2 regions of the Enterococcus sp. AAFC-DPL-6103 genome follow, and region 2 is predicted to be linked to the other one. Evidence: predicted binding sites of a transcription regulator. Region 2 holds the regulator's gene; the other holds the start of a gene.

Region 1 (15,265 bases), 400 kb from region 2:
ATTTTCCGTGCCGCAAACGGGGCAAGTCCAAGTATCAGCATTTCCTGTTGCAGCTTGCTGGTTTTGTTTTTCTGCTTGCTGTTGCTTCATTTGTTCTTGATTATTTTGTGCAGCTTGAGCAAGGTAGGCACTGTTAGCATTCATTCCCATACCAACACCCATAAAACCAGTCATTGCGCCGCCTTCATTTTTCCCAGCAGCTTCCATCCCACGAGCAATCGAACCTTGAACATAGCCCTCGCGAACACTTGGGTCCCCAAGCATAGCACCTTCATTTCGCATGTTGATTAGTTTGACAGAATCATCGGTATAAGAAATACTTGCGACTGCTACAGAAACGATTTCCATTCCACGTAGTTCACGCCATGAATCATCTAAAGCAGAAGCCATGTATTTACTTAATTCCAAACTTTTTGATGGTACGTAAGAAATTCGTTGACCATCTGCTGACATTTGGTTGATCGCCGATTGTAAAGCAGTTAAAAACTCTGCTAGATACTGTTCATTGATATCGGCAATTTCTACTTGCGTTTTATTTTTTGGAATGGCATTTGTGTAAAATAAAATTGGATCCGTGATGTGGATAGAGTAAGCACCATGCGCACGTAAAAATAATTCGGCATTATAAAAATTATCAAAATAGTTTAATGGTGAAGTTGTTCCAAATTTGATTCCTTTTAGCTCTTGTAAATTAATATAGAAGACTTGTTGTTTTTGTGGTGTGACGCCACCAAATTTAAAGCGACTGAATGTTTCACTAATTGCATCTTTTAATGAGCCATTAAACATAGAAGGTGCAGCATCATTTTTGATAGTGTAGTAGCCTTCTTCAGCTGTGTAATCAATAATTTTTCCACCGTCAACAAGGAGCATCATCATATTTGGATAGACATGAACAACTGTTCCATCGGTTAGAACATCTTCTGTTCCTTTCCGATTTGACCCACTTTTGTCATCTTTACGAACTTTGACACCTTTTGTCATAACAGTTGTGTCACTCATATTATCTGGTTCGATGACTTCAAGCCATTGATCAGCTAATCCACCACCAACCGAACTTGTTGCAGCTTTAATTAATCCCATAAAAAATTCCTCCTTAGATAAATAGCTAAAGAAACAGCTTAAATTATTTTCTTTATTATACCATAGGGAAATGAAAATGCTGTCAGCCAAAAGTCTTAAAGAACTTTTGCGGGAATGAACGTTTTCTCTTGGAAAAAGCCGATGAGTAGAGTAGTTTTTTTTAATAAAATCACGTATAATAAATAATAGTGAATTTTTTTAAGAGGGGGATCTATATGGCATACCAAGCACTTTACCGTGTCTGGCGTTCACAACGCTTCGATGACATTGTAGGCCAAAAAGCTGTTACACAGACATTGAAAAATGCTATCGTTTCCCATAAAACATCTCATGCGTATTTATTTACTGGACCTCGTGGAACTGGTAAGACGAGTGCAGCAAAAATTTTTGCCAAAGCAATCAATTGCCCGAACAGTCGAGATGGTGAACCTTGTAATGAATGTGAGATGTGTCGATCAATTACAGCTGGAACACAAGAAGATGTAATTGAAATCGATGCTGCAAGTAATAATGGTGTGGAAGAAATCCGTTTTATTCGAGATCGCGCCAACTACGCACCTACGAAGGCAACTTATAAAGTTTATATTATTGATGAAGTCCATATGCTTTCGACAGGGGCTTTTAATGCGTTATTAAAAACACTGGAAGAGCCAAAAGAAAGTGTCATTTTTATTTTGGCAACGACAGAACCATATAAAATCCCTGCAACGATTATTTCTCGTACACAACGATTTGATTTTAAGCGAATCAATGCATCTGATATTATTGAGCATTTGGAATTTATTTTAAATGAATCAAATATTTCTTATGAAGAGCAAGCATTAGGCGTCATCGCACGCTCAGCTGAAGGTGGAATGCGTGATGCCTTAAGCATTTTAGACCAAGCAATTTCCTTTAGTGAAGGGACGATTACGCTAAACGATGCAATGCAGGTGACTGGTAGCTTAACATATGAAATGATGGATGATTATTTAAGTGCTTGTGTCGAACAGAATGTTGCGCAAGCATTGAATGCTTTGGAACAGATGTTAGCTGCAGGGAAAGAAGCCCGTCGCTTTTTAGAGGATCTATTGCAATATTGTCGTGATTTGTTGATGTATCAGCAAGCACCTCAATTAGTGACAGAGAAAACAAGTCAGTTAACTACAACTTTTGTTAGTCTTTCACAAGAAATAAAAGCAGAGCAGCTTTTCCAAATGATCAAAATATTAAGTGAAACACAAAATGAAATTCGTTTTACCAATAGCGCTACGATTTATTTGGAAGTCGCAACTGTTAAGTTAGCGCAAAAACAACCAGCAACAAGCCTGAGCCCATTGTCTCAGGGAGAACCAGCCGAAAGCCAAGCTGTCGAGAAGCTTCAGCAAGAAGTTTCCACGTTGAAAAAAGAATTAAAAGAACTCAAAAAGAATCATGGTACAGCCAGTAATAGTCAAACTGTGCCACAAGCCGTGCATAAAAAACAAGCGAGTTCTTATCGTGTACCGACTGAACGAGTGTATCAAGTATTAAAAGAAGCAACGCGTCAAGATCTGAATCAGGTCAAAGAAGTTTGGGATGATTTATTGATGAGCTTGTCGGTTACACAACGAGCAATGTTGAAAGCAAGCGAACCAGTGGCAGCTGGACCAAAAAGTATGGTCATTGCTTTCGACTACGAAATCGTTTGTCAACGAGCGACAAATGACGATGAGTTACAATTAGCAATCCACAATAATTTGAGTCGAATGATTCATGATTATGCACCAGATACTGTGTATATCACACGAGAAAGCTGGCCAGAATTGCGTAAGAATTATTTGATCCAAAGTAAAGACAATGGTCAGATGAATTCTTTTGTTCCAGAAACAGATGAAGAAGAAATCGAACTGATCCCACAAGAACCAGAAACAACGGAAACTGTGGTAACAAAAGCAGAGGAGCTTTTTGGAACAGATTCAGTAACAATTATTGATGATTAAAATTCAAAGGAGAGATGTACAATGATGCGTGGAATGGGAAATATGCAAGGCATGATGAAACAAGTGCAAAAAATGCAAAAAGAAATGGTTCAGGCACAAGATGCGTTGAACGAAAAAGAATTTACAGGAGTGGCTACAAATGAATTAGTTAAAGTTGCTTTCACTGGGGATCGACGTATGAAAGACGTTGAAATCAAACCAGAAATCCTAGACCCAGAGGATCCAGAAATGTTGCAAGACTTGTTAGTGATGGCTATCAATGATGCCTTAACGAAAATTGACACAGAAACTGAAAAAACAATGGGTAAATATACCAAAGGAATGCCTGGATTCTAATTTTTCGTGAAGGAGTAATGATTATGCAATATCCAGAACCAATTGCCAAACTGATCGACAGCTATATGAAACTTCCTGGGATTGGTCAAAAAACAGCTACACGTTTAGCATTTTTTACAATCGATATGAAAGATGAAGTAGTCAATGAATTTGCCAAATCGTTGTTAAGTGTCAAACGTGATTTGCACTTTTGTAGCATTTGCGGAAACATTACTGAAGAAGACCCTTGCGAAATTTGTAAAGATCCGTCACGCGACCGTAGTATTATTTTAGTAGTCGAAGAACCAAAAGATGTGATGGCAATGGAAAAAATGCGCGAGTATCATGGTTTATATCATGTTCTTCATGGTGTGTTATCGCCAACTGAAGGAACTGGACCAGAAGACATCAATATTTCCTCTTTATTGCAACGCCTGCATAACGATGAAGTAAAAGAAGTCATCATAGCAACAAACGCAACAACGGAAGGTGAAGCAACTGCGATGTATCTATCTCGTTTGATCAAACCTGCTGGTATCAAAGTTACTCGACTAGCACATGGATTATCTGTTGGTTCAGATATCGAGTATGCAGATGAAGTTACGTTGTTAAAAGCAGTAGAAGGACGGCGTGAGCTGTAATTTTTTGAAATAATTTGAATTTCAGCTACAATGAAGATGTAGTACGAGAGATGGAGGCAAAAATGTGAACGGACTATTTATTACAATTGAGGGACCAGATGGTGCTGGAAAAACAAGTATCTTGAAGGAATTATTTCCTCTATTGAAAAAAGTCGCAAAAACAGAAATGATTCAAACAAGAGAACCTGGTGGCATTCCAATTGCGGAAGAAATTCGCCAAGTTATTCTTGATCCTAAAAACGAACGAATGGATGAACGAACAGAAGCACTTCTCTATGCAGCGGCTAGAAGACAACATCTAATTGAAAAGATTTTGCCAGCTTTAGAAGAAGGTAACATTGTTCTTTGTGATCGTTTTGTGGATAGTTCACTTGCCTATCAAGGAGCTGGACGACGTATTGGAATGCGCGAAATTGCTCGCTTGAATGAGTTCGCGACTGAAGGATTGACACCTGATTTTACTCTATATCTGGATGTTGATTCTGATACAGGATTGCGTCGTATCCAAAAAAATCGTCAGAATCAAATTGATCGATTAGATTCTGAGGGACTTGAGTTTCATCAACGAGTTCGTCATGCGTATCTAAAACTTGCAGAAGAATACCCAGAACGTATTCATAAAATTGATGCAAGATTAAGTTTTGAAGAAGTTCTTCAGGCTAGTTATTATGCCATTATTGATAAATATCCACAATTTTTTGAAAATTAGGAAGGTGACTGTGTATGAAAATTATTTTAGCTATTATCCAAGATAAAGATAGTAACCGTTTATCGAATGAACTGATTGATGCCAATATTCGCGCAACAAAATTATCTTCAACTGGTGGCTTTTTAAAAGCCGGCAATAGCACATTTATTGTAGGGATTGAGGATGAACGAGTAGACGAAGCACTTGAAATTATCAAAAAGACTTGTGAATCTCGTAAACAATTTGTTTCAACACCAGTTACGTTGGATATTTCTATGGATGGTGGTGTTCCTTACCCAGTAGAGGTGGAAGTTGGCGGAGCAACAGTCTTTGTTTTACCTGTCGAAGGATTCCATCACTTTTAGGAGGAGCTATGAAACAAGAAGAGTTAGTAAAACTGGCTCAAATGCAACATTTCGTTTATCAACAACTTCAACGAAGTTTTGAGCATGGGCGTCTCGCTCATGCTTATCTTTTTGAGGGCGAAAAAGGAACGGGTAAATATGAAATGGGTATTTGGTTGGCCCAACATCTATTTTGTACACACTTAGTAGATAACCGGCCTTGTGGTATTTGCAATAACTGCCAGCGAATTCAAAATAATGAACATCCAGATGTATTAGTGATCGAACCTGAAGGGCAAACAATCAAGGTCGATCAAATTCGTCGTTTACAAACAGAATTTAGTCGAAGTGGCTATGAATCAAAAAAGAAAGTTTTCTTGATCAAGGAAGCAGAGAAAATGAACGTTAGCGCGGCAAATAGTCTACTTAAATTTTTAGAAGAGCCACCGGGTGATTTTCTAGCAATTTTAGAAACGGATGCGATTGGTCGGATTTTACCAACGATTCAATCACGTTGCCAAGTTTTACATTTTCAAGAACTTTCAAAAGAAGTTTTAATTCACAAATTACAGGAAGAACAAATTCCATTGGAAAAAGCGAAACTTTTAGCATTCTTAACCAACAGTTTACGAAAAGCAGTTGAAATCTCAGAAGATGAATGGTTTAATGAGGCTAAGGACTCGATTTATCAGTGGTTCACTTATCTACAAAAGCAAGATCCTCAAGCATTTATCTATGTCCAAAAGAAATTGACTAAAGTATTTAAGGAAAAAAATCAACAGTTTATGGCACTTTCAATTCTGTTATTTTATTTCCAAGAAGCACAAAAGCAAGCAATTGCTACTGAAGAATCAAGCAAAACAAAAAAAGCCAATCAAATCATTGAACGCATTTTAGTTGCTGAACAAAAATTGCGTAGTAACGTGAGTTTTCAAGCAGTAGCTGAACAGTTCGTTTTACAAACGATTTTTAATTATAGCTGAGTAACCAAGGAGGTTGGAAATGGTAGAAGTAGTAGGCGTCCGTTATAGAGATGCTGGGCATATCTATTATTTTGCGCCAGGGGATTCTGAATATTTTTATAATGATAAGGTGTTAGTCGAATCTCAACAAACCTTACATATTGCAACAGTTGCCATTCCCAAACGAGAACTTGATTCCCAAGATTTACCAGAAGAAGTCAAACCAATTTTGCATAAAGCTTCGGCTACCGAGCTAGCAAAAGAACAAAAAAATCAACAAGATGCTACCGAAGCGCTGAAAATCGCTAAACAAAAAGCACGTGAACATGAACTAGAAATGAAAATCGTGAAAGTGGAGTATACTTTTGATCGCAGCAAAATGATTTTTTCTTTTACTGCTGATGGACGAATTGACTTTCGGGATTTGGTGAAAGAGTTAGCAAGTATTTTTCGGACTAGGATCGAGTTACGCCAAATTGGTGTCCGTGATGAAGCAAAAATTATTGGTGGAATTGGGCCCTGTGGTCGACCATTATGCTGTTCGACATTTTTAGGAGATTTTGTACCGGTTTCGATCAAGATGGCGAAAGATCAAGGTCTTTCTTTGAATCCAACAAAAATTTCTGGCTTATGTGGACGTTTGATGTGTTGTCTGCAATATGAGAGCGCAGAGTACGAGGCAGCAAAAAAAGAACTCCCTGACTTTGGGAAAATGATTGAAACACCTGATGGTAAAGGGAAAGTCGTAGGATTAAATCTACTTAGCCGAATGGTAAAAGTTCGGTTGACGGGACGAGAAAATCCAGTGGAGTATGAATGGGATGAACTAAAAGACTTCATTCAAGTAGGTGAGATGAATGGATAAGCGATCTTTATATGACGGTTTAAACCAGCTAGAATCAGAATTACGAAATACCTTAACTGAATTAGTAGAAATGAAGCATGCACTTCATGAAATCGTCGAAAAAAATACCACGCTTGAGATGGAAAACCAACGTCTGCGTGAACATTTGCGTGAGCTGAATCAAGTAGCCGAAGCACCCGCTGAAAGTGTCAAACAAGAATTATCGAAATCCCGGATGAATTTAGAAAAAATTTATGAAGAAGGTTTTCATGTTTGTTATGACTTATACGGTTCACGTCGCGAAAATGATGAGCCGTGTGCGTTTTGCTTGGAAGTTATTTATCGTGAAAGTGGACGGTAATATTTAAAATTTATCTATGTTAGGGCAAAGATGTGAGTCAGTCGACTTGTGTCTTCGCTCTTTTTTATTAAGGAGGCAGGAAATGTATAACCAAAAAAGTTTTAAGGATCATTCAGGTATAGGAACTTTATATCTTGTTCCCACACCGATTGGTAACCTTGAAGATATGACTTACCGAAGTGTTCGTCTGTTACAAGAAGCAGACTTGATAGCAAGTGAAGATACACGTAATACACAAAAATTATTAAATCATTTTGAGGTAGAAACACCACAGAAAAGTTTGCATGAACATAACTACAAAGAAAGAATTCCATACTTACTTGAACAATTAAAAACAGGACAAAGCATTGCCCAAGTAAGTGACGCGGGAATGCCTTCTATTAGTGATCCTGGTCATGAATTAGTTGTTGCATGTATTGCAGAAGGAATCCCAGTCGTATCAGTACCCGGCCCTACAGCAGGTATTACTGCTTTGATTGCTTCTGGTCTCGAACCACAACCGTTTTTATTTTATGGGTTTTTACCAAGAAAAAAGAAGGAACAAAAAGAAATATTGATGCAATTAAAGCCTCAAACAGCAACACTTATTTTTTATGAATCACCTTATCGTGTAAGTGCTACACTTGAAAATATACGCGTGGTACTTGGAAATCGTCAAGTGGTGTTATGTCGGGAACTAACTAAAATTCATGAAGAATATCTACGTGGAGATGTAGACGAACTATTAATGTATCTAAAAGAAAATCAAATCAAAGGTGAATGTTGCTTGATGGTCGCTGGCGACGATGGTAGTTTGACTGAAGCAGAGGAAGTTATTCAAATCTCTTTGAGAGAACAAGTAGAAGCCTTGATTGCAACTGGTGAGAAGCCAAATGCTGCTATTAAGAAAATAGCTGCGGCAAATCACCTGAAAAAGCAAGAAGTTTATCGACAATTTCATGAATTAGATGAATAGTAGCAAATTCAATAACCAATACACAAAAGCTTAAGGAGCGAAACAGAACCATGTTTTGCTCCTTTTTTGAATGGTGACTTAGTGTACATATGAAAACGATTCGTGTAGAAGAAATTCAATTTTAAAAATAGATATTTTTTTACATGAAACAAAATACACGGACGATTTTTTGTTGAATAAGTCGAACTATCTTATGATTATGCAAAACGAATGGCATACCCATTTATCAATGATCATACATTTTTTAAAACCTCAAAGTTAAATTAGAATAGCTTGATAGGGAACAAAAGTTCGACTATAATAACAATGAGAATAAGATCGAGGTGAATACCAATGGAACTACAGTTTCCTTTACATAATGATACATCAAGAAAGATCATCCATATCGACATGGATGCTTTTTTCGCCTCGGTTGAAGAACGCGATCATCCAGAATTTAGAGGGCACCCATTAGTGATTGCTCGCCATCCCAGTGATACTGGTGGTCGAGGTGTCGTGACAACGGCAAATTACGAAGCGAGACAATATGGGATTCATTCAGCGATGAGCGCACAAAAAGCATTTGAATTGTGTCCAACAGCCATTTTTAAACCTGGTGATCATCAAAAATATTCGGAAGTATCTCAAGTTGTTCGTGAAGTTTTTCGGAGATACACTGAAGTCATCGAGCCAGTTAGTATCGATGAAGCGTATCTAGATGTGACAGAAAACAAAGTGAATTGTAAATCAGCAATTAAAATTGCTCGAATGATTCAAGCAGATATCTGGGAAGCAGTTCATCTAACTTGTTCGGCAGGAGTTAGCTATAATAAATTTCTGGCAAAACTGGCTTCTGATTTTCAAAAACCACGTGGAATTACTGTGGTGACACCTCAAGAGGCTGTCTCTTTTCTAAAAAAATTACCAATAGAAAAGTTTCATGGAGTTGGAAAAAAAACAGTGCCAAAAATGAATGAGCTAGGAGTTTTTACAGGTGCAGATTTATATGAGATGAGTGAAATGCAATTGATTCAAAATTTTGGGAAAATGGGGTATTCCCTTTATCGAAAGGTTCGTGGGATTCATGATTCGCCTGTAAATGTTACGCGAGAGCGAAAATCAGTTGGCAAAGAACATACCTATGGTCAGCCACTCCAGACAGAAGAAGCTGTCTTAGCACAGCTTCGACAGCTAGCAGAGAAAGTAGAAGAAGCACTGAGAAAAGTCCAAAAACACGGGAAAACAGTCGTATTAAAAGTTCGCTATACTGATTATTCAACAATTACGAAACGGATAACCTTACCAGAATACATTTATAAAAAAGAGGCACTTTATTATCAGGCCAGTTTGATTTGGGAAGAAATTCTTGGTGTCGAGAAAGGCATTCGGTTGTTAGGGATAACACTCACTAACTTGGATCCTATGACCTATGAAAATATAGTTTTGCCTTTATGGGAATGAATGATTGATTATAAATAAGAGAAAGCACACTATCTGCGAGGTGCTTTCTCTTATTTGAGTTATTCTGATATATTAGTATTTGCTATTTTTTTTATTAGTAAGGTGAAAAAAATAAAATTGACGTATTGACAAAGCCAAAATTGGCGAATATAATGCAAGTATCAAATTAACTGATATATCAGTTTTAGGAGGGATTCTGTGATTGACTTAAAAGGTTGGCAAAAATCAGTAACGGAATTAAAACAAGTTGGCATCGCTATTCCTACTTATGATGTTGATGAAGTTAAGAAAAAAGGAAAAAAATCGCCAGTGTGGCTTCATTTTGGTGGTGGAAATTTATATCGTGGATTTCATGCAGAAATTGCACAGCGATTAGCTGATGCAAAAGAATTAACTGCTGGTATTGTTGTTTGTGAAACTTTCGATAAACAAGTAATTGATAAGGCTTACAAACCGTTTCATAGTGATGTAGTAGAAGTTATCATGCATGATGATGGGACCTTAGATAAGAAGCTTTTAGCTGCGACAGCAGATGCTTTCTTTTGTCATCCTAGTGAGAAAGAAAGTTTTGCACAAGTCGTTCAATATTTTGAAAATCCGGCCCTAAAGTTTACGACCTTTACGATTACCGAAAAAGGGTATCACTTGAAAGATGCTGCTGGGAATTTTTTTCCTGTAGTAGAAGCGGATATTCAAAATGGCCTTGAAGCTCCGCAACATACGATAAGTATTGTGACGGCTTTATTACACAAACGATTTTTAGCGGGAAAATTACCAATTGCCATGATTTCCACGGACAATTTTTCACAAAATGGAAAGCGATTCCAAAATAGTGTGCTGACAATTGCACAAGGATGGCGAGAAAAAGGCTTTGTATCTCAAGCATTTATCGAGTATTTAACTGATTCTGAAAAAGTAGCTTTTCCTTGGAGCATGATTGATCGTATTACACCAAACCCTGCAAAAGTTGTACAGACGGAACTTGAGAAACTCGGTTTTGTTGATATGGAAATGATCCATACAGAAAAACATACGAATATCGCACCGTTTGTGAATACCGAAGTTGTCCATTATTTAGTGCTCGAAGACTACTTTCCGAATGGACGTCCTGCTTTAGAAAAGGCGGGCGTTATCCTTACAAGTCAAGAGATTGTTGATAAAGCAGATGTGATGAAAGTCACCACTTGTTTGAATCCACTTCATACGGCTATGGCCATCACTGGTTGTTTACTTGGTTATCAATCAATTGCAGCTGAGATGGAAGATGAAGAAATTGTGGGATTAATCAAAGCCATTGGGTATCAAGAAGGCTTACCAGTAGTAGAAGATCCAAAAATAATTGATCCCAAAGAATTTATTGATGAGGTGATTGAAAAACGTTTGCCTAATCCCAATATTCCAGATACACCACAACGAATTGCAAGTGATACTTCCCAAAAAGTAGCGATTCGGTTTGGCGAAACAATTAAAAAGTATGCAGAGAGATCAGCTACACAATCACTTGTATTTATTCCAGTAGCGATTGCTGCTTGGTTGCGTTATTTGTTAGCAATTGATGATGAAGGAAATACATTTGTACCAAGCTCTGACCCACTATTACCTGAATTACAGGAGCAACTAAGAAGTCTTCATTTAGGTGAACAATCTGCGGAAGTGATCCATCACAGTGTTGCAACTATTCTAGCCAATGAAACTATTTTTGGGTCAAATTTATATGAAGTTGGACTTGGTGAAAAAATCGAACAAATCGTAGCAGAAATGTTAGTAGGTCCTGGAGCAGTGAGAAAAACGATTCGTACCTACTTAACAAATTTCGGAGGAAGATAATCATGGAAATGACGTTTAGATGGTATGGTTCACAAGAAGAAAAAATTACATTAGAAGAGATTCGCCAAATTCCAGCGATGAAAGGCATTGTGGGAACGCTTATGGATATCCCCGTTGGAGATGTATGGCCGAAAGAACGAATCAAAGCATTGAAAGAAGAAATTGAAGCAGCAGGATTAACATTAAAGGTAATTGAAAGTGTGAATGTTCATGATGATATCAAGATTGGTTTACCAAGTAGAGACAAATATATTGCAAATTACCAACAAACGATTCGTAATTTAGCTGAATTCGGTATTGAAGTAATCTGCTATAATTTCATGCCGGTTTTTGACTGGGTAAAATCAGATCTTGATTATCGCTTGCCAGATGGCTCTTCAACATTAGCATATATCGCAGCAGACATTCCAGAAGATCCTGAGGAAATCATAAAAAAAGTGGAAAATTCAAGCAATGATTTTGAATTACCCGGTTGGGAACCAGAACGGTTGGCCAAAGTAAAAGAATTACTGCGAGCTTATAAAGAGGTGGATGAAACAAAATTGCGTGAAAACTTTGCCTATTTCTTGAAAGCAATTATCCCAACTTGTGAAGAAGTTGGAATAAAAATGGCTGTTCATCCAGATGATCCACCTTATTCGATTTTTGGCTTACCACGAATCGTGAAAAATCGGGAGGACTTGGACTGGATTTGTCGGGTAGTGGATAGCCCAGCAAATGGGATTACGTTATGTACAGGCAGCATTGCAGAAGATCCAGCAAATAATGTTTATGAAATCATGGCAGAGTTTTGTCAACGAGATCGAATTCCGTTTGCACATGTTCGTAACATTAAATTTATTCAAGGAAAAGATTTCTATGAAGCACCACATAAGTCAGAATATGGTTCATTAGATATGTATCAAATTTTAAAAGCAATGTATGATAACGGGTTTACTGGCTATATCCGTCCTGACCATGGACGCATGATCTGGGGAGAAACGGGACGGCCAGGTTATGGCTTATACGATCGGGCACTTGGAGCGATGTATTTGAATGGCATTTGGGAAGCTTTAGAAAAAGAGCAACAGAAATAATTCTAAACGATTCATTTCAACAGTAACAATGAAGGAGGTTGAGCAAGTTTCAAGTTCAGCCTCTGAATAAAAAATAAAAAGAAGGAAGCGCTTAACTATGTTTTTAGATGAAAATTTTTTATTAACAAATGAAGTAGGACGCAAGTTATTCCATCAATATGCCAAAGAGGAACCAATTATTGATTATCACTGCCATTTAGAGCCAAAAGCTATTTTTGAAAATCAACAGTATGAAAATTTAACTCAAGTCTGGCTCAATGACAAAGGAGCAGGCGATCATTATAAATGGCGCTTGTTGCGAGCAAATGGTGTGGCTGAAGAACTGATTAGTGGCGACGGGGATGATTATGAAAAATTTTTGGCATTTGTTAAAACAATTGAGAAGGCAGTCGGTAACCCAATTTACGAATGGTCGCATTTAGAATTACGTCGATATTTTTCGATTGACTTGATCATTAATCAAAAGAATGCACCAGAGATTTGGCGACAAGCAAATGAAAAAATTCAAACAGACGCATATCGTCCAAAAGAATTATTAAAAATGATGAAAGTCAAGGCAATTTGCACGACCGATGATCCTGCTGACGACTTGAAGTATCATGCAAAATTGGCACAAGAACATAATTCTTTTAAAGTATTGCCAACTTTTCGTCCTGACAACACTTGGGCAATTACTACAGAAGAATATCGTGAATACTTAGATAAATTAGGTGTAAGCGCCCAGATACCAATTCACACATTTTCAGATTTAACAACTGCTTTATCAAGAAGAATCGACTTTTTCCATAAAATGGGCGGACGTTTAGCAGATCAAGGATTAAATACATTTGTATATGCTTCAGCAACAGAAGAAGAATTAGATGTCATTTTAGCACGTGCATTAACTGGAGAAACGAACTTTACAAGAACTGAAGTTGCTCAATTTACAACAGCAATCCAAAAACATTTGATGGGAGAATACTATCAACGTCAATGGACGATGCAAATGCACATGAACGCCTTTCGAAATGATTCAACGAAAATGAAACGAGAAATCGGAATCAATGTTGGTGGTGACTCGATGGGAGATCAAAGTGGACTGACAAAAAATATCGTAAAATTATTTGCAGAAGTTGAAGAAGCAAACCAGTTACCAAAAACGATTTTATACTCGCTGAATCCAAATGACTGGTTACCACTAGCAACTGCTATGCAAAGTTTCCAAGGGGAAATCATTCAAAAACTTCAACTTGGTTGTGCGTGGTGGTTTAACGATACTTGTGAAGGAATGCGCAATCAATTAACCATTATGGCGCAACAAAGTTTATTGGCTAATTTTACTGGAATGTTGACTGATTCTCGCAGCTTCTTGAGTTATCCACGTCATGAATATTTCCGTCGCGTATTATGTCAGCTCCTAGGTGAGTGGGTCGATCAAGGTCGTTTACCTGATGATAATGAATATTTGGGACAAATCGTCAAAGATATTTGTTTTGACAATGCGCATGAATATTTTGGTTTTTTTGAAAGCTGACGGAAGGTGGATGAAGAGAAATGGATAAGAAAAAACAGTGGGTTTACCAACCTAAAAAGATTACAATTGGTCGTGGAGTGGCTTATGGATTGACTGATTTGATGGGCGGCGGTTGGAATAATATCGTTTCAGGAGTCATTTTTGCTTTCGTGTTGAGCCAAGGAATCAATCCGGCGTTTGCTGGAGCAATCACAGGGATTGGTCGAATTATTGACGCGGTGTTTTCCTTATTCTTTGGTGCAATCACGGATGGCTTTTATCGAACAAAATTAGGTCAACACTTTGGCCGACGTCATTTCTTTATTCTACTAGGCGGAATTTTGTTCACAGTTTTATTTCCATTATTCTGGGTTCAAGCAGATAGCTGGGTTTATTATCTAGTGATTTATGTAGCCATCGAACTTGCAATTGCTATGGTTTTGATCCCATGGGAAACTTTGCCAACGGAAATGACCACTGATTACAACCTCCGTACGATTTTATCTAGTTCACGCATGTTTATTTCTGCCACTGGGACAGCGCTTGTTTTCTTAGTGTTAGCAGCGTTGCAGCACATGAAAAATCCGAATGCCTATCTTATTACTGGAATCATTTGGACGGTGATTTTTGTTGTCGCTATTTTTGTTTCTTACCGAACTACTTGGGAACGTCCGTTGACACCAGAATTTTTAGCAGAGTTAGAGAGCCAGCCAAAATTATCTTTAGGTGAATTCGTGAAAAAAACAGTCAAAGATTATTTTTCAACCTTTAAGAATCGTGCATTTCGCCAACATCTAGGTATTTATTTATTGTCATTTACCGGAAAAGATTTTTATTCTACTTTGCTACCAACTTTTATTATTTGTTGTATTCATGGTGTGAAAGAAGATACACCTTGGACACTCCAAGCACTTTCTATTTTTGGTATCGTTGCAACATTAGTGGCTGCACGATTGATGTTGACACATGGACCTCGCTATTTGTTTACACTTAGCTACATCACGATCATCATTACTATGGTTGGTTATTTCTTAACATGGGCACTCCATATCCAAAATGCTTTTTGGGTCTTAGTAATCATTTCAGTTTTTTATCAATGTGCGCGCGCAATTTTAGAATTTACACCATGGAATGTTTTTCCATTTATTCCAGATGTTGACCGCATGATGACACGAGGCGATCGCGCGGGCATCTATGCAGCAGTGATGACGTTCTTTAGAAAATCAACGGGTGCATTCGCTTCTTGGATTGCTGGGATTTTATTAGCAGAAATTGG
Region 2 (15,265 bases):
GCGTAATCAAGTAGATGTTCGCTTGGGTTTGTTGCCTGTACAGAAGTTGTATTAACAATGGCTCCTCCAGCTGGAAGATGAGGTACCGCTTCTTTAACTAAAGAAAACATGGCGATGATATTTACCATAAAAGTATCTTTTACTTGTTGCATAGGCAATTCTTCAATGGACGAAGAAGAAATTTGTTGTCCAGCATTTAGAATTAATGTATCAATACCACCTAATTCAGCTACTGTTTGGCGAATGATTTCCTTAGGTGCTTGCTCATCACGCAAATCAAAAGGCAACAGGACTACTTTGCGACCCGCATTCTCAATCAACCTTGCTACTTCGTTCGCATCCGCTTCTTCTCCAGGTAAAAATTGTAATGCGATATCTGCCCCCTCTCTTGCAAACGCAATCGCAGCAGCACGTCCAATCCCAGAATCCCCACCAGTAATCAACACACGCCGATTTTCTAATTGATTGGATCCTTTGTAAGTTTCCTCACCGCAATCTGGAACAGGCTTCATATTTTGTTGTAGGGCTGGTGTATTTTGGTCTTGTTTTGGAAATTTTTCCGTATGGTATAATTTTCGTGGATCTACTAATTTTGGTTCAGTCATGCTATTCCTCCTCATATTAAAACAAATTTTCCTTCAAAACAGCAACTCATACTTAACTATTTCGTATAGTCTTTTCTCAATAAATGCAATGCAACTGCAGCGGTTGCTACAGCAGAACCAATAAGAACTAAGAAAAAACCCAACTCAGAACTTTTACCTGGCAAACCGCCAGTGTTCATCCCCCAGATTCCAGCAATCATTGCTGGGACTGAAATCACTAACGTTGCAGAATCAAGATATTTCATTAAATGGTTCAAGTGATTGTCCATCATACCGCTGAAAAGATTTCCGATACTTTCAAGCAAATCCCGATAAATCGAAATCATTTTTTCAGTCTGTCTTTGCCTTAGTTTGACATCGTAAAGCAACTGATCATCAGCTAATTTCTCTGCAAAATCATTCACCTCCCATAATTCATCAAGTGTCTCTTTTTGATCTCTTAATGTGTGATCAATGTAAACAATGGTTCGTTCTAAATCAGCTTGCTTGTAAAGCTCTTCATTTTCAGTTGTCCTACGTGCCCCTTCATCTAATGAGTCGATTTCTTGCTTCATTTTCTGTAATTCTTTAACGAAATGGGTATAACTGTTCAAAATCGTATAAGCAATGATCTTCTCAAATGAATCAAGCTTTTTCTGGTGTTTGTCAATTAGATTCTTAATAAAAATCGTTTCAGTTTCTACACAAGTAATCAAAAGATCATCCGACACCACAAAAGAAATTGGTGTCAAACGTTCTTCGATTTTTGTACGATTACTGGAAAGGTTTAACAATACAAGTGAAAATGCATTCTTCAACTTCGTTCCAGGGAGATATTCCACTCTTGAAATCGCTTCAGGATAAGAAATACCAATAAAAATATCTTGCGGTAATTGATAATGTTGTGTGATTTTTTCAATCTCGTTTACATCTTTATTATTCACGATTATCCAATTACACTTTGTTTCATCTGAATCTGTCACCTGTTTTTCTTTATCAACAAAGTAATACGCTGGCATTCTTTTTCCTCCTTCACATTCCACGTATTTCAACGCATCGCTCAAATTAGGCTGTTGGTTTTTAATCTATTTATCATCTATCTATCATTATGATAACTGTTTCACTTTTTTTATTCAAAGAATTCGATTAACTATCGCTTGTCAATTAAAAATCCTATTGATTCATCAATCATTTCATTTTCCATTTAGAATCTTCTCCGTTATTCTTAAATTAAAAGAATTTAGATTTATTCCATTCATCTTTCGTTAAAAGGAGAATAAAAAATGTTAGTTATCATCGATATGCAAAACCACATTCTTGATCCAACAAGTAAATTTTACGTTCCCACTGCAACTCATTTAGTTCAACCTATTGCTCAAAGGTTAGAAAAAGCACGAAAAACGAACGAATACGTTTTGTTTACACGAGACATACCTGTTGAAAAGAAGGGAAAAGCAGAGGAAACGAATGATCTTCAACTGATATCCGCTTTAGCACCTTTAGAAAAGGAACAAGTAATCAAAAAATATTATTTTACGATTCCTCCTGAAAAATTAGTTGAAATAAAGGATAATTTTTTTACAGACAAACAGGAAGAAAAAAGAATCGAGGTCGTGGGAGTAGAAACGCATCTATGTATTCTGGCAAATGTACTTGCTTTACAAAGCGCATTTCCAGAAGCTGAATTTACAATCAACCAACACTTAGTTGCTAGTAAAGAACAACAAACAGCAACCTTTGATCTGCTAAGGCATTTTAATATTTCAATTGTTGAATAAAAGAGTTCGATCTTAGTAAAATAAAAAGACCTCATGAAATAATTCACGAGGTCTTTTGTATTTATTGTTCAGATTATTCTTCCGTTTCTAAAACATAGGGCTCGCCTTCATACGTATAACTTGTATTCAAGGTACCATCATTTTCATCCGAATATACGCGACGGCTAAAAGGGAAACAATGGCTCTTTCCATCCACAGCTTCTTCTTTTGGCAAGGTGAAACGATCTGCTTGCGTTCGATTCAATTCTTCAATCACTTGATCTGCTAATTGATCAATCGTCACATTATTTTGTTTGGCAAATTTTTGATAATCTTTTAAAAATACTTCTTGCTGGTTAAAGTATTCTTTTTCCATCTGACATCCCTCCAATTTAAACTCCTAGTTTATTTTCACAAAAAATCGGCTAGATTACAACTAATTATACTTTTAAAGCATACAAACTTTCACAGAATAAAAAGACACACCAACAGTCAGGTAACTCATTGTTGGCGTGTCTCTTCACTTTTTATTTATTTTCTGCAATCTCAGCTAAAGCTGCTTGTGCAAGTAAATTCAAGTAATTCCAAGGACGATCAAAGTGTGGTTGGAAGAAGAAATCAGATAGTGCTAGATCTTCCACTGTCATTTTATTTTGTACTGCAAGTGACAATGTATTTGCAGATTGAGTGACATCATATTTTGACATAAATTGTGCGCCCACAATACGATTTGTCCCTTTTTCATAAACTAATTCCATTAAAACTTTTTCAGTTGTTGGCATAAATTCTGGACGATAGTTATCTTCAAATAAGGTTGCTTGAACGTCCAAATTATTTAATGGTGCACTTTCAGTGGTTACACCAGTTGAGCCGATGGTCCAACCGAATAAATACAAGCCTGATGTTCCTTGTGTTCCACGATAATGCATTTTATTTTCTGTTAAGTTGTACCCAATCAATAATCCTTGGCGAACAGCATTTGTTGCCAACGGAATATAGTTTTGAGTATTTGACGGGTTATAGTGAACAACTGCTGAGTCACCAGCTGCAAAAATATCAGGGTTGCTTGTTTGCATATATTCATTGACCTTGATTGCACCATTTGGTAGTGTGTCGACTTTTCCAGCAACTAACTCTGTATTTGGTTTAAAACCAACGCACAAGATCACCATGTCTGCATCAAATGTTTCGCTAGGTGTTTTAACTTGTTTTACTTTACCTGCTTCATCTGGGATAAACTCTGATACATTTTCACCTAAAGCTAAAGTTACTCCACGATCCACCAATTCTTTTTCCAAAACATCGGTGAATGGTTTATCCAAATATTTATTTAAAATACGATCTAAGCCATCAATCAAAGTGACTTGTTTTCCAGATTCAACAAAAGCTTCAACCAATTCGATTCCAATATAACCTCCACCAACGATTACGACGCGTTTTGCATCTTTGGCTTGTGCAATAATTTCATTTGCTTGGTTGTAGTTTTTACATAGTAAAATATTTTCAGATTCGATCCCTTTAATTGGCGGAATAATTGGCCATGACCCTGTTGTCACAACTAATTTATCATAAGAAACTGTTTCAACTTCGCCCGTTTTTAAATCTTCCGCAGTTACAGTTTTATTTTCTGTATCAACATCTGTGACGTTGTGTTCCATTTTAACTGTCGCACCTAACCCAGCAAGTTCGTCTGGATTTGAATAAAACAACCCTGCAGGATCTTTAACTACGCCTCCGACATACAATGCAATCCCACATGATAAGAATGAGATATTGTCATTACGTTCATAAATTGTTACTTCTGCCTCTGGATGATTGTTTAAAATACTTTTTACAGCTGCTGTTCCAGCATGGGTGCAGCCAATTACAACTACTTTCATGGTAATCCCTCTTCCTACTAAACTTTTTGTCTTTTGACAATGCTAACTATAGCAAAAATAAAACGGATTCAGAAATTTTATGCTTGTGAATTCACAAGTGAAAATCCGCTTACTTTTTAGAAGGTAACAGCAAAAAAACCTGTTAAAAAAAGCTTCATACAGTGGTCGTTTAGGCTTGCGAAAAAAACGGATTGTGAAAGTGTAAAAAAATAAACAACTATTTCATCCAGAATTTAGATAAAATAGTTGTTTATTGCTTTCTTTTTCACCAAGTACTACAAAATAGATTCGTTACGTTCTCTTTTTGGGATAACCCTTTCATTAAACAGACTCATTTGCTTGTGCTTGTTGACACTCTGGACATAAGCCATACAGTTCAAGGCGATGTTCATTGATCTCAAAATCAGTCAAACGGCTGGCAGCCATCTCAACATCTTCAAGACCAGGGTAATGAAAGTCCACGATTTTCCCACAGTTTTGACAAATCACATGATAATGACGTGTCGAAGTAAAGTCAAAACGACTTGATGCATCTCCGTAATTCATTTCCTGTACAAAACCAATAGATGTAAATAACCGAAGATTGTTATAAACTGTTGCGACACTCATATTTGGAAAACGGTGTTCTAACGCTTTATAGATTTCATCAGCTGTCGGATGAGAATGATGTTCGATTAAATACTCTAAAATTGCATATCTTTGAGGTGTGATCCGAATATTTTCATGCTTTAGTTTTTCGATTGCCTCGTCTACCAATTTGTTGCCCACATTGACACCTCCTACGTGATCGTTCACGTATTATCATACTATTTTTATTTTTCAAAATCTACATTTCATGAAGATAAAATTAAAATTCATGTTTTTCTATGCAAAATGTTAAAGTTAACCTAAAGATCAGCAAAGTATATAAAAGAGGCCAAGACACCTGCTCGTCTTGACCTCCTTACTGTCGTTGATTTTAATCTTCTTGATACAATGCAGTTGATAGGTAACGTTCACCATTATCTGGTACAATAACTAAAACTTTTTTCCCTTTACCCAATTCTTTCGCAATTTTTAAACCAGCTGCAATTGCAGCACCTGAAGAAATTCCCACCAAAAAGCCTTCTTGACGACCGACTTCTCTTGAAGTTTCCATTGCTTCCTCACCGGTGATTGGCAAAACTTCATCGTAAACTTTCGTATCCAGTGTATCCGGTATAAATCCCGTTCCGATTCCTTGAATTTTGTGAGGACCAGCTGGTTTTCCTTCTAAAACTGCTGACTCAGCAGGTTCAACGCCGATAACTTTTATTTCAGGATAGACACGTTTTAATTCATGACCAGCACCAGTGATTGTTCCCCCTGTTCCAATTCCTGAAACAAAAGCATCTAACCCAGCCACTCCAAAAGCAGCCTGAATTTCAGGACCAGTTGTCTTTTCATGGATTTCAGGATTGGCTGGATTTTCAAACTGAAGTGGTAAGAAATAATTATGTTCTTTAGCTAAACGTTCTGCTTCTCTGATGGAACCAGAAATACCGTCAGCACCAGGTGTTAAAATTAATTCAGCCCCGTAAGCTTTCATTAGCAAGCGACGTTCCATACTCATTGTTTCAGGCATTACGATAATCACTCGATAACCCTTAGCTGCCCCAACCATCGCTAAACCAATTCCTGTATTACCAGAAGTTGGTTCAATAATCGTGTCACCAGGTTTCAACCTTCCGTCTTGTTCTGCTTTTTCAATCATACTTAAGGCGATCCGATCTTTCACGCTGCCCCCTGGATTGAAGAATTCTAATTTAACATAAACTTCTGCAGAATCCTCTGGAACTATTTTGTTTAATTTAACGATTGGTGTTTCTCCAATCAAATCAGTAATTGCTTGATAGATTTGTGGCATGAAACTCTCTCCCTTCGACCTGTCTTTACTTCTTTATCATAATACAATCAGATACTATCTGGCGAATAATTCGTCTTAAAACAGGCGACAAAAAAGTAGTTTAGACAAAATATCTAAACTACTTTTTAAGAAATTTCGTGTCAAAAAATTAGTAACTTAAACGATTAAACAGATAGCTCTTGTCCAACCATTAATGAATAATCACTTAATCCGTTCTTTGCCATCAACTCATCGATAGACATCCCAAATTTTTGTGCAATCCCCCATAGTGAATCACCAGAGACAACTGTATATGTTTGACCAGTGCCAGTTGACTGAGTATTTCCACCATAAGTTGTTGATTGCGTTGTAGATGAAGTCGTCGTTGTGGTTGTGGTTGTTGTCGTGCTTGAAACAGAAACAGTTGATGGTGTATCAAAACGTGTTAAGTTGTATGTGCTGATCAATGAATTTAATTTTTCTCCATAAGTTGGATCAGTAGCATATCGGCCTGTCAAATAAGCCGTAGCATCATAAACACTGGTTGTGTTACTTTTCCAAGCTCCTGAGTAGTGATAGTCGCCAGTTGAAAAACTAGTTGACCGTAACACATTCGCATGGTCTTGGAATGATTCCCAATAAGAAGAATATTTACGGAATGGTTCATTCATTGTCACCCATTGACCATTTAAATATTCTTTTGTTGGCATATAAACAACAGCACCATTATAACTTCCCTTAACACCAAATAGATTATAGTTTGGTGCACTTGCTAATCCAGATGTTCCATAAGCACTTTCAAGCAATGCTTGCGCAATCATCACAGAAGCATATAAATCATTGTTGGCGGCAACTTCTGATGCAGACCAACCAATTTGGTTAATAAAAGACTGAGGATCAGTTGTCGTTTGGTTTGTACCTTGTTCATCTGCATGTGCACTTTGTGGTGCTGCTGTAACCATCATCGGCCCAACCAAAAGACTTGTTCCCATTAATGGAGCAATGGCTTTTTTATTAATCACCATAGGTTTCTTCGTCTTATGATGACGGGCGCTACGGGTTTTCAGCTCTTGCATTCGTATTCCTCCTCAAAATAAAAAAACTTTAAATAAAAGTTTTCTCCTTAAAACAAACTTAATTAAGTAAATTATACGTTTATTTTGACAAAATCTCAATTTATTCTGGACGTTTTCTGCTTATGTAACACAATTGTAATGTAAAAGAAATCAAACAGTAACTTTACTTCCAATAAAACAAGCCGGGAATTTCTCCCAGCTTGTTCTTATTTTAATTAAATTATTTTATTCTTATAATTCTTCGTAAGTTTTCACAACGTTTTCGACTGTGAAACCAAATTCTTCAAGAATAATATTTCCTGGAGCTGATGCACCAAAATGATTAATGGTGATTGTTGTTCCTTCTGCCCCAACATAACGTTCCCACCCAAATGGTGCAGCTGCTTCGATTGCGACACGTTTAGTTACCGATTTTGGCAGAACACTCTCTTTGTATTCGGAAGATTGTGCTTCAAACAAGTCAAAGCTTGGCATTGAAACGACAGAAACGTCTTTGCCATTTTCAGCTAAAACTTTTTGTGCTTTAACTGCTAAATCAACTTCAGAACCAGTTGCAATCAAGATACCTTCTGGTGTTTCACCTTGTGCTGGAGAAAGTACGTAAGCACCTTTTTTCACCATGTCATCGGCCTTTTCTTTTGTTGACGGAAGAACTGGTAAGTTTTGACGACTTAACACTAAAATAGTTGGTGTTTCTGTTGATTCCATCGCAATTTTCCAAGCAGCACGCGTTTCATTACCATCAGCTGGACGTACAACATGTACACCTGGCATACAACGAACAGAAGCAAGTTGTTCGATTGGTTCATGTGTTGGACCGTCTTCACCCACTGCGACTGAATCATGTGTTAATACATAAATAACTGGTGCTTTTTGAATGGAAGCAAGACGAATAGCTGGACGTAAATAATCTGTGAATACAAAGAATGTTCCACCATAAATACGTGTACCACCGTGTAATTGGATTCCGTTCATCGCTGTTGCCATGGCAAATTCACGAACACCGAACCAGATGTTTCGTCCTTCATAATTACCTGGTTCAAAATCAGTTTCAGTAGCAACCATTGTGTTGTTTGAGCCAGATAAATCAGCAGAACCACCCCATAAGCTAGGAACTGCTTTTGAAATTGCTTGGATCATATCTTTACTTGATACACGACTTGCTTGGCTGTGACCTTCATCATAACTTGGCATCTCAGCATCCCAGTTTTCTGGTAATTTTCCAGCAAACGCATCTTCAAATTGTTGTGCTAATTCTGGATAAGCGTTTTTGTAATTAGCAAATTTTTCATTCCATTGTGCTTCTGCTTTTTCGCCCTCTTCGACCATTTTTTCATGGAAACGAGTAGCTACTTCTTCAGGCACTGTGAAATCTGGGTAATCCCAACCATACACTTCTTTTGCCATCTTGATTCCTTCATCACCAATCGGTGCGCCATGGACAGAAGATGTTCCTTCGTTAGGTGAGCCATAACCGATAACTGTTTTCACTTCAATTAGTGTTGGTTTTTCAGTTTCCCTTTTAGCTGCTTCAATTGCGTTAGAGATAGCTTCTAAATCATTTCCATCTTTCACTAGGATATGTTGCCAGCCATACGCTTCGTAGCGAGCGCCAACGTTTTCTGTGAAGGCTTTTGAAGTTGGGCCATCAAGTGAAATATCATTTGAATCATATAAAACAATTAATTTTCCTAATTTCATGTGTCCAGCCATAGAACTTGCTTCTTGAGACACACCTTCCATTAAATCGCCGTCACCACATAAAGCATAAGTATAATGATCAACAATATTAAAGTTTTCTTTATTATAAGTTGCTGCAAGGTGTGCCTCTGCCATTGCCATACCAACAGCCATGCCGATTCCTTGACCTAGTGGACCAGTTGTTGCTTCAACGCCATCTGTATGATGGACTTCTGGATGTCCTGGTGTTTTTGATCCCCATTGACGGAATTGTTTCAAGTCATCAATTGTTACTTGATAGCCAGATAAGTGGAGTAAACTGTACAACATGGCTGAACCATGCCCAGCAGAAAGTACAAAACGGTCACGATCTACCCAATTTCTCGAAGTAACAGGATTTACTTTTAAATGTTTTGTCCAAAGTGCATATGCCATCGGTGCAGCACCCATCGGTAAGCCTGGATGACCTGAGTTTGCTTTTTGTACAGCTTCAATACTTAATGTACGGATTGTGTTAACGCCTAGTTGATCAATTTTGTCGAACAAAAGAACCCCTCCAATTTAGGTTTTTTTTACTGTAATTCATTTCATGCTCATTTTAGCGGATACAGTTCAAAAAATCAATGCTTTTTTGGTATTTTTTACCAAAAACCACACTAACGGTCATGTAACCCTTTTTCTTTTTGAATTTCTTTTAATTTATCTGGTGTCACATCATTACCTTCTGGATCAACGATTTTCATTCCTTCAATATGATGTCTCATGCCAGAGCGAAAAGCTGTCAAATATTCTTCTCTCAATAAAATCTGTTCTTTTTCTTCTTCTTTTGAAAGTCCTTCAGCTTTTTTCTTTTTGGCTAATTCATTAATACGTGCAATTTTTTCAGGTGATAACATTATCAGCCCTCCTTTTTTCTCTTCTTATATTATATAAAAAAACCAAAAAAAACAACTAGCGATCTCTATTTACATACGAACATTTGTTTGAAACAGCGCTTTTTATGTGGTATTATTTAATTATTAAGTGAAAGAAGGTGTACTTTGTGGCCCGACAAACTGAAACACGACAAATCGAAGTCTTACGTTATATCCACGAACAAGTGACCCGTAAAGGATACCCACCAACTGTTCGTGAGATTGGTGAAGCTGTTAACCTTTCTTCAACATCAACTGTCCATGGACATTTAGCACGATTAGAAAAAAAAGGATTCATTTTACGTGACCCGACAAAGCCACGAGCAATCGAACTAACTGATTTAGGGTTAGATCAAATTGGGATCAAACCATCTACTATTCCAATGCTCGGAGTAGTCACAGCTGGTGAGCCGATTCTTGCAGTTGAAGATGCCTCCGACTTTTTTCCTGTTCCACCAAATTTAACTTCAGAAGAAGGCAGCTTATTCATGCTGACCATTCGTGGTGAAAGTATGATCAATGCAGGAATTTTAGACGGGGATAACGTCATCGTTCGAAAGCAAGAAAGTGCTAAAAACGGCGATATCGTCATTGCTATGACAACAGAAAATGAAGCGACTTGCAAAAGATTCTATAAAGAAAAAAAACATTTCCGTTTACAACCTGAAAATGACTTATTAGAACCAATCATTTTAGATGAGGTCTCTATCTTAGGTTTAGTAGTTGGTCTCTATCGTAGCCACATTTATTAATATAATTAAACCAAAGAATTGCAGTAAAACTTCTGCAATTCTTTTTTTATTGATCTTACCTCTTTACAAACCGAACAAACATTCGTATAATGATTTTACGAACGAATGTTCGCATAAATAAATGAGGTGAGAATTCATGAAATCAATTAGACGTATTGGCTTGGTATTACTGGTTTTATTCTTAGGTATTTTGATTGGCAATTTTGGGATCCAACCGGCATTGATTATTTTTCTTCCGTTATTCACATTATGGTTCATGTTGTGGGACGAAAAAAAATATCGTCAAGCCGAACAGCGTAGGCTTCATGAAGAACATTTCTATCATGAACATTACTTACGCTCTCGGCAATCTTGAAAGAAAAATAAAGGTAATTAATCGTTCGTTACAATCATCTATTGGCTATTATACTGAAGGCAATTGCTTGTCCTTTACTTTGACTAATCCAAAGTATTCATTCAATAAGAACTATTATTCCCCTATCAAAAAAGACGATCAAAATTTTGATCGTCTTTTTGCATTTCTTAATTAGTTGACTCTTTTTTTAATTCCCATGAAGCATCACTACCTGGTACAGATTGTGTCCACCATTTAGCAAGATATTGTTTGCCATTGTAATTTACAAGATCTCCTGCAACATATGTCCCGCCTTGATAATAATCTACACTCCCGTCCTCATTTTTTATTATTTCTTTTTCCCAAACTTGTGCAGATCCTGGAGTATCCCCTTTTGTCCACCATTTAGCCGTATAAGTTGCTCCTTGATAGGTAACTTTGTCTCCTTTCACGTAAATCGTTGTTGAGGAATAGTTAGGTACATTTTCTTTTTCTTTGACTGTTACAGTAATTGTTTGCGTTGTCTTTTCACCTTTGCTGTCAGCAACCGTATATGTAAGATCATTTGTTCCAACTTTTGAAGTGTCGACATTTCCTGCCACAACTATTTTTGATGTTAGGTCACCATCTTCTTGATCGTTCGCTGTTACGCCAGCTAGTTTATCAAAGGTTGCACCAACTTCAATGGTTTGATCTTTCAAACCAGAAAAAATTGGTTTCGTATTCGCATTAGGATCCACTACTGTAATCGTCCGAATCTTTTCTGAATGGTTTTTCTGACTGTCTACCACAGAATAAGTTATTTGGTATTCACCAGCCTTTGAAGAATCCACCGTTCCAGTCGTCGTGATTTTAGCCGTTAGATCTCCATCTTCCTGATCAATCGCAGTCACGCCCGCTAAAGCATCAAAGGAATCATTCAACTCAATTGTTTCATTTGTTGCTCCTTTGATTACTGGTGCTTGGTCTCTTATGCCTGCCTCTCCGTCAAATTCACCCATAATTTTTGAAAATTCATAGGTTTCTTGTTCGAGTCCAGTATTTTTTAAATCTTCATTCAAATCATTGTCCCGATTCAATGACCAGAAAGAAAGCATGCCAATTTGTTTTTCATTTGCATATGCTAACAAGGCTTTAGCATCAGATTGAGTAAACGTTTCGTTTGCTTGACTTGATTTTCCTACCCACGGCGTCAAACCAATTTTCTGATATACTTGCGCGTCTGTCAGGTCTTGATTGGCATCACTATAAATGCGTTTTAATTGTCCAGCTAAGCTTTCTGATGCTTGTTCAACATATGTATAGTATGTATTTGTTGGCCCTGTAACAAATGCAGGTCCAAAACACATTGTCATGATATTCACACCATGAACCTCCACCTTTTTCTGAACAGCATCTTGTAGCACATTGTATGCGTCATTGTCTGTCCCTTCACCTACTAAACCAGTCGGTAAAACAGGGAACGTATACCAAACGTCAGGTGCTTCATCACCCAGCTTATCTTGCATGATTTTGATTGCATCATTATTTCTTTGCCAAGCTTCTTTATCACGTACATGGGCACCTTCGATATCGAAATCGATTGTTGTTAATCCGTAATGCTCGACAATTTCAATGTATTTATCCGCAAGTTCTTCAGCATTATCATAGACATCTTGAAGCGGCGTGCCGTTTTCTCCACCAAATGAAACTAACACATCTCCTCCTTGTGCGCGGAATTCTTTGATTTGTTTAGCAAATGCAGTGACAACTGAACCATTTGTTCCGGTACCATCTACATTATAGTACCCGCCAAAAGAAGCCGTCTTAGGATTACTTGGATCTGATACAATAAATCCGATATTTGCATAACTGATCTGTGATTTCTTCACTTCTTGACCAAGAGGATACAATCCTTGATACCCGTTTTCTCCGTTGTACCATAAACCGCCATCAATATATGGTGCAAAAACCTTTTCGCCCCATTTCACACCTTGTCCCGCATCGACGCCTGCATAAGGAGTATTAGGATCAACATCAGGATCAATCGTCGGTTCAAATGGATTAGCAGTGACCCCTGCATTAAGAGTAACTGAACCATCTGAAGCTATTGTCCCTACCTCTTCCCAACCAGTTGAAGTTGCTTCGCCTGATCCCGGCGCTACATCTGTCTCCCCATTCTTCCACCAAGTTGCTGCATAAATTTTACCATTGTGTTTGACTTGTTTTCCCGTTGTGTCAGAACTTCCAAATTCTGTTAACTTTGTGACCTTTGACCATTCCAACCAGTCCTCTTCTGTTAAACTTGTTGTTAATTTTGAACTTGTTTTTTCTTCAGCACGAACTTGGATGATTGGTTGGATTGTTGATATAGCAAGACCACCTAACATCAGTCCACAAACGAGTGGCGATGCTACCTTTTTTAGCAACTGTTCTTTTTTCAACGATAATCATTTCCTTTCAATAAACTATTTTACAAATTATGTTCGATGAATGTTTACGCATGTTTTGAACCCGGGTTTCAAAATATGCGTGAAACAACATCTGTTGTGAATACTAATAGACTCATGCATACCAAGCAACCCCCAAATAATGTCAGTAATTCGACATGTTCAGAGTGTTTTCGTTGCTCAAAATTGTTTTATTGGAAAGATTTCATTATTGTAAATGCTCTCTTTAAAGACAATTTTCAATAAATTAGTTCAATTATCATTCGTTAGAGGGATCTTCTAGTAATACACTTTTTTATCCCTGCAAAATAATGGGCATTTATCTGTTTTTTTCACTGTTCGTAAAAGCACATATTCTTCTTATTTAGAATTTAGCGTGAACTTATTAAGAAAAATTCTCAACAACTTTCATCTATGATTACTTTTAATAAGCGTTTTTGACAAAAATCGAATAAAAAAAAAGAGAGATTCCTAGAACAGTGTTGTTATCATATACACGTTATTTATATACGTAGAAAAATAGCTTAACAGCGTTTTTTTTAACATTTACTCAATAAAAAAATCTTCAGAAAAGACCAGACACTATGTCTTAGCCATTTCTGAAGATCCACTTAATTTTTATTAGTATTCCATCAAAGTGATGATGTCATAACCTTCAATTTTATCGCGACCATGTAAGTCCATCAATTCAATCAGGAATGCACAACCAACAACTACGCCACCTAATTTTTCAATTAGTTCAATCGTTGCTTTGATCGTACCACCAGTTGCTAACAAATCATCACAAATCAGTACACGTTGACCTGGTTGAATCGCATCTTTGTGCAAAGTCAATGTATCTGTACCATATTCTAGGTCATAAGTTACTTCGATCGTTTCACGAGGTAATTTCCCTTTTTTACGAACTGGTGCAAAACCCACGCCCAACTCATACGCTACTGGACAGCCTACAATGAATCCGCGTGCTTCAGGTCCAACCACCATGTCAATTCGTTTTTCCTTTGCATAATCGACAATTTGTTTTGTTGCTTCACGATACGCATCTCCATCTGCCATTAACGGTGAGATATCACGAAAAACGATTCCTTTTGACGGATAGTCCGGAATACTGGCAATATAATCTCTTAAATCCACTGTTTGTTTCCTCCTAGGTTGTTAGCCATTTCTTAATGGTAGGAATATCACTTAATAGTAAGAATTCCTCAACTTTAATTTTCTTTAGTCGCTGTTGATACAGAGTGCTTTCAGTCAACGGGTGACTTTCTGGATGGGCGACTTTTTGTAAAACACCATCGTCTATTGTAACAAATTTCAATTCAAAAAACACCTGAATCATAAAAATTAATAATTTTTCTGGAATTTTCAAATACTGAGCGACTGCTTTTGTCTTATAACGAATATCAACTTTATCTTGTGTTTTAATAAACTGGAACAAACGAGCATATTGTTCTCTAGAGCCTACTCCATTCAGATAAGCTTCTTGTGAAGAGATCCCTAATAAATAAACTCGGCTAAACGTTCCTGCATTAAAAACAGCTTTCAACTCATCAAGTTCAGTTGGACAATCCACTAACACAAGTGATTCTGGTTGATTCGTCTCCACCCAACGCTTCATCTGATCCATTTTTTCAAAGATAACTACTTGCTCGCGAATACTTGGCGAAACTTGTTTTTTAACTGCTTCATCAAAAGCTAGATAACATGCTTTTTCTGGTAACGCCTCTTGATCTCGAAATCGTTTTGCACGCCAATCAAATACTTGCAGCCCTTTGACCTCAAAATCAGAAACCAACAGTTGCACCTTTTTTTGACCATTCCATTCATTCACTGAGAGTTTGCCAACAATATCAAGTGAATCATTCAACAGTTCACTTTCCTGAGAGCCAAACCCAAAGGCAACTGCATCCAGCTGTTCACCCTCATCTGTTAAAACAAATTTCAAATGTTGTTGATTTGCACCAATCTTTTTCACTTGTTTGGCTGTCACCTGTTGAA

Evidence for each region. Region 2 encodes LexA, which represses DNA repair genes until DNA is damaged. Its sites were predicted from a motif close to CNAACANNTGTTNG; they were not measured.
Region 1: dinB (DNA polymerase IV) is a predicted target of LexA. The motif match lies at 8,435-8,448, and genes of this name have one in related genera.

The regions. Positions count from the first base shown of each region.
Region 1 is NZ_CM177102.1:1,880,150-1,895,414, reverse strand. It holds gene AC4BC3_RS09030 (SPFH domain-containing protein) at 1-1,083, opposite strand, end outside; gene dnaX (DNA polymerase III subunit gamma/tau) at 1,299-3,044, shown strand; gene AC4BC3_RS09020 (YbaB/EbfC family nucleoid-associated protein) at 3,066-3,380, shown strand; gene recR (recombination mediator RecR) at 3,404-4,000, shown strand; gene tmk (dTMP kinase) at 4,065-4,709, shown strand; gene darA (cyclic di-AMP receptor DarA) at 4,724-5,053, shown strand; gene holB (DNA polymerase III subunit delta') at 5,062-6,015, shown strand; gene AC4BC3_RS08995 (PSP1 domain-containing protein) at 6,035-6,859, shown strand; gene AC4BC3_RS08990 (DNA replication initiation control protein YabA) at 6,852-7,199, shown strand; gene rsmI (16S rRNA (cytidine(1402)-2'-O)-methyltransferase) at 7,282-8,154, shown strand; gene dinB (DNA polymerase IV) at 8,488-9,594, shown strand; gene AC4BC3_RS08975 (mannitol dehydrogenase family protein) at 9,793-11,421, shown strand; gene uxuA (mannonate dehydratase) at 11,424-12,497, shown strand; gene uxaC (glucuronate isomerase) at 12,595-14,010, shown strand; gene AC4BC3_RS08960 (MFS transporter) at 14,031-15,265, shown strand, end outside.
Region 2 is NZ_CM177102.1:1,480,948-1,496,212, forward strand. It holds gene AC4BC3_RS07100 (SDR family oxidoreductase) at 1-605, opposite strand, end outside; gene AC4BC3_RS07105 (magnesium transporter CorA family protein) at 662-1,603, opposite strand; gene AC4BC3_RS07110 (isochorismatase family protein) at 1,868-2,362, shown strand; gene AC4BC3_RS07115 (DUF5960 family protein) at 2,436-2,717, opposite strand; gene AC4BC3_RS07120 (NADH oxidase) at 2,869-4,221, opposite strand; gene AC4BC3_RS07125 (transcriptional repressor) at 4,543-4,989, opposite strand; gene cysK (cysteine synthase A) at 5,180-6,106, opposite strand; gene AC4BC3_RS07135 (glucosaminidase domain-containing protein) at 6,271-7,161, opposite strand; gene tkt (transketolase) at 7,393-9,387, opposite strand; gene AC4BC3_RS07145 (DUF896 family protein) at 9,498-9,737, opposite strand; gene lexA (transcriptional repressor LexA) at 9,884-10,507, shown strand; gene AC4BC3_RS07155 (hypothetical protein) at 10,644-10,862, shown strand; gene AC4BC3_RS07160 (immunoglobulin-like domain-containing protein) at 11,030-13,264, opposite strand; gene AC4BC3_RS07165 (adenine phosphoribosyltransferase) at 13,892-14,404, opposite strand; gene recJ (single-stranded-DNA-specific exonuclease RecJ) at 14,418-15,265, opposite strand, start outside.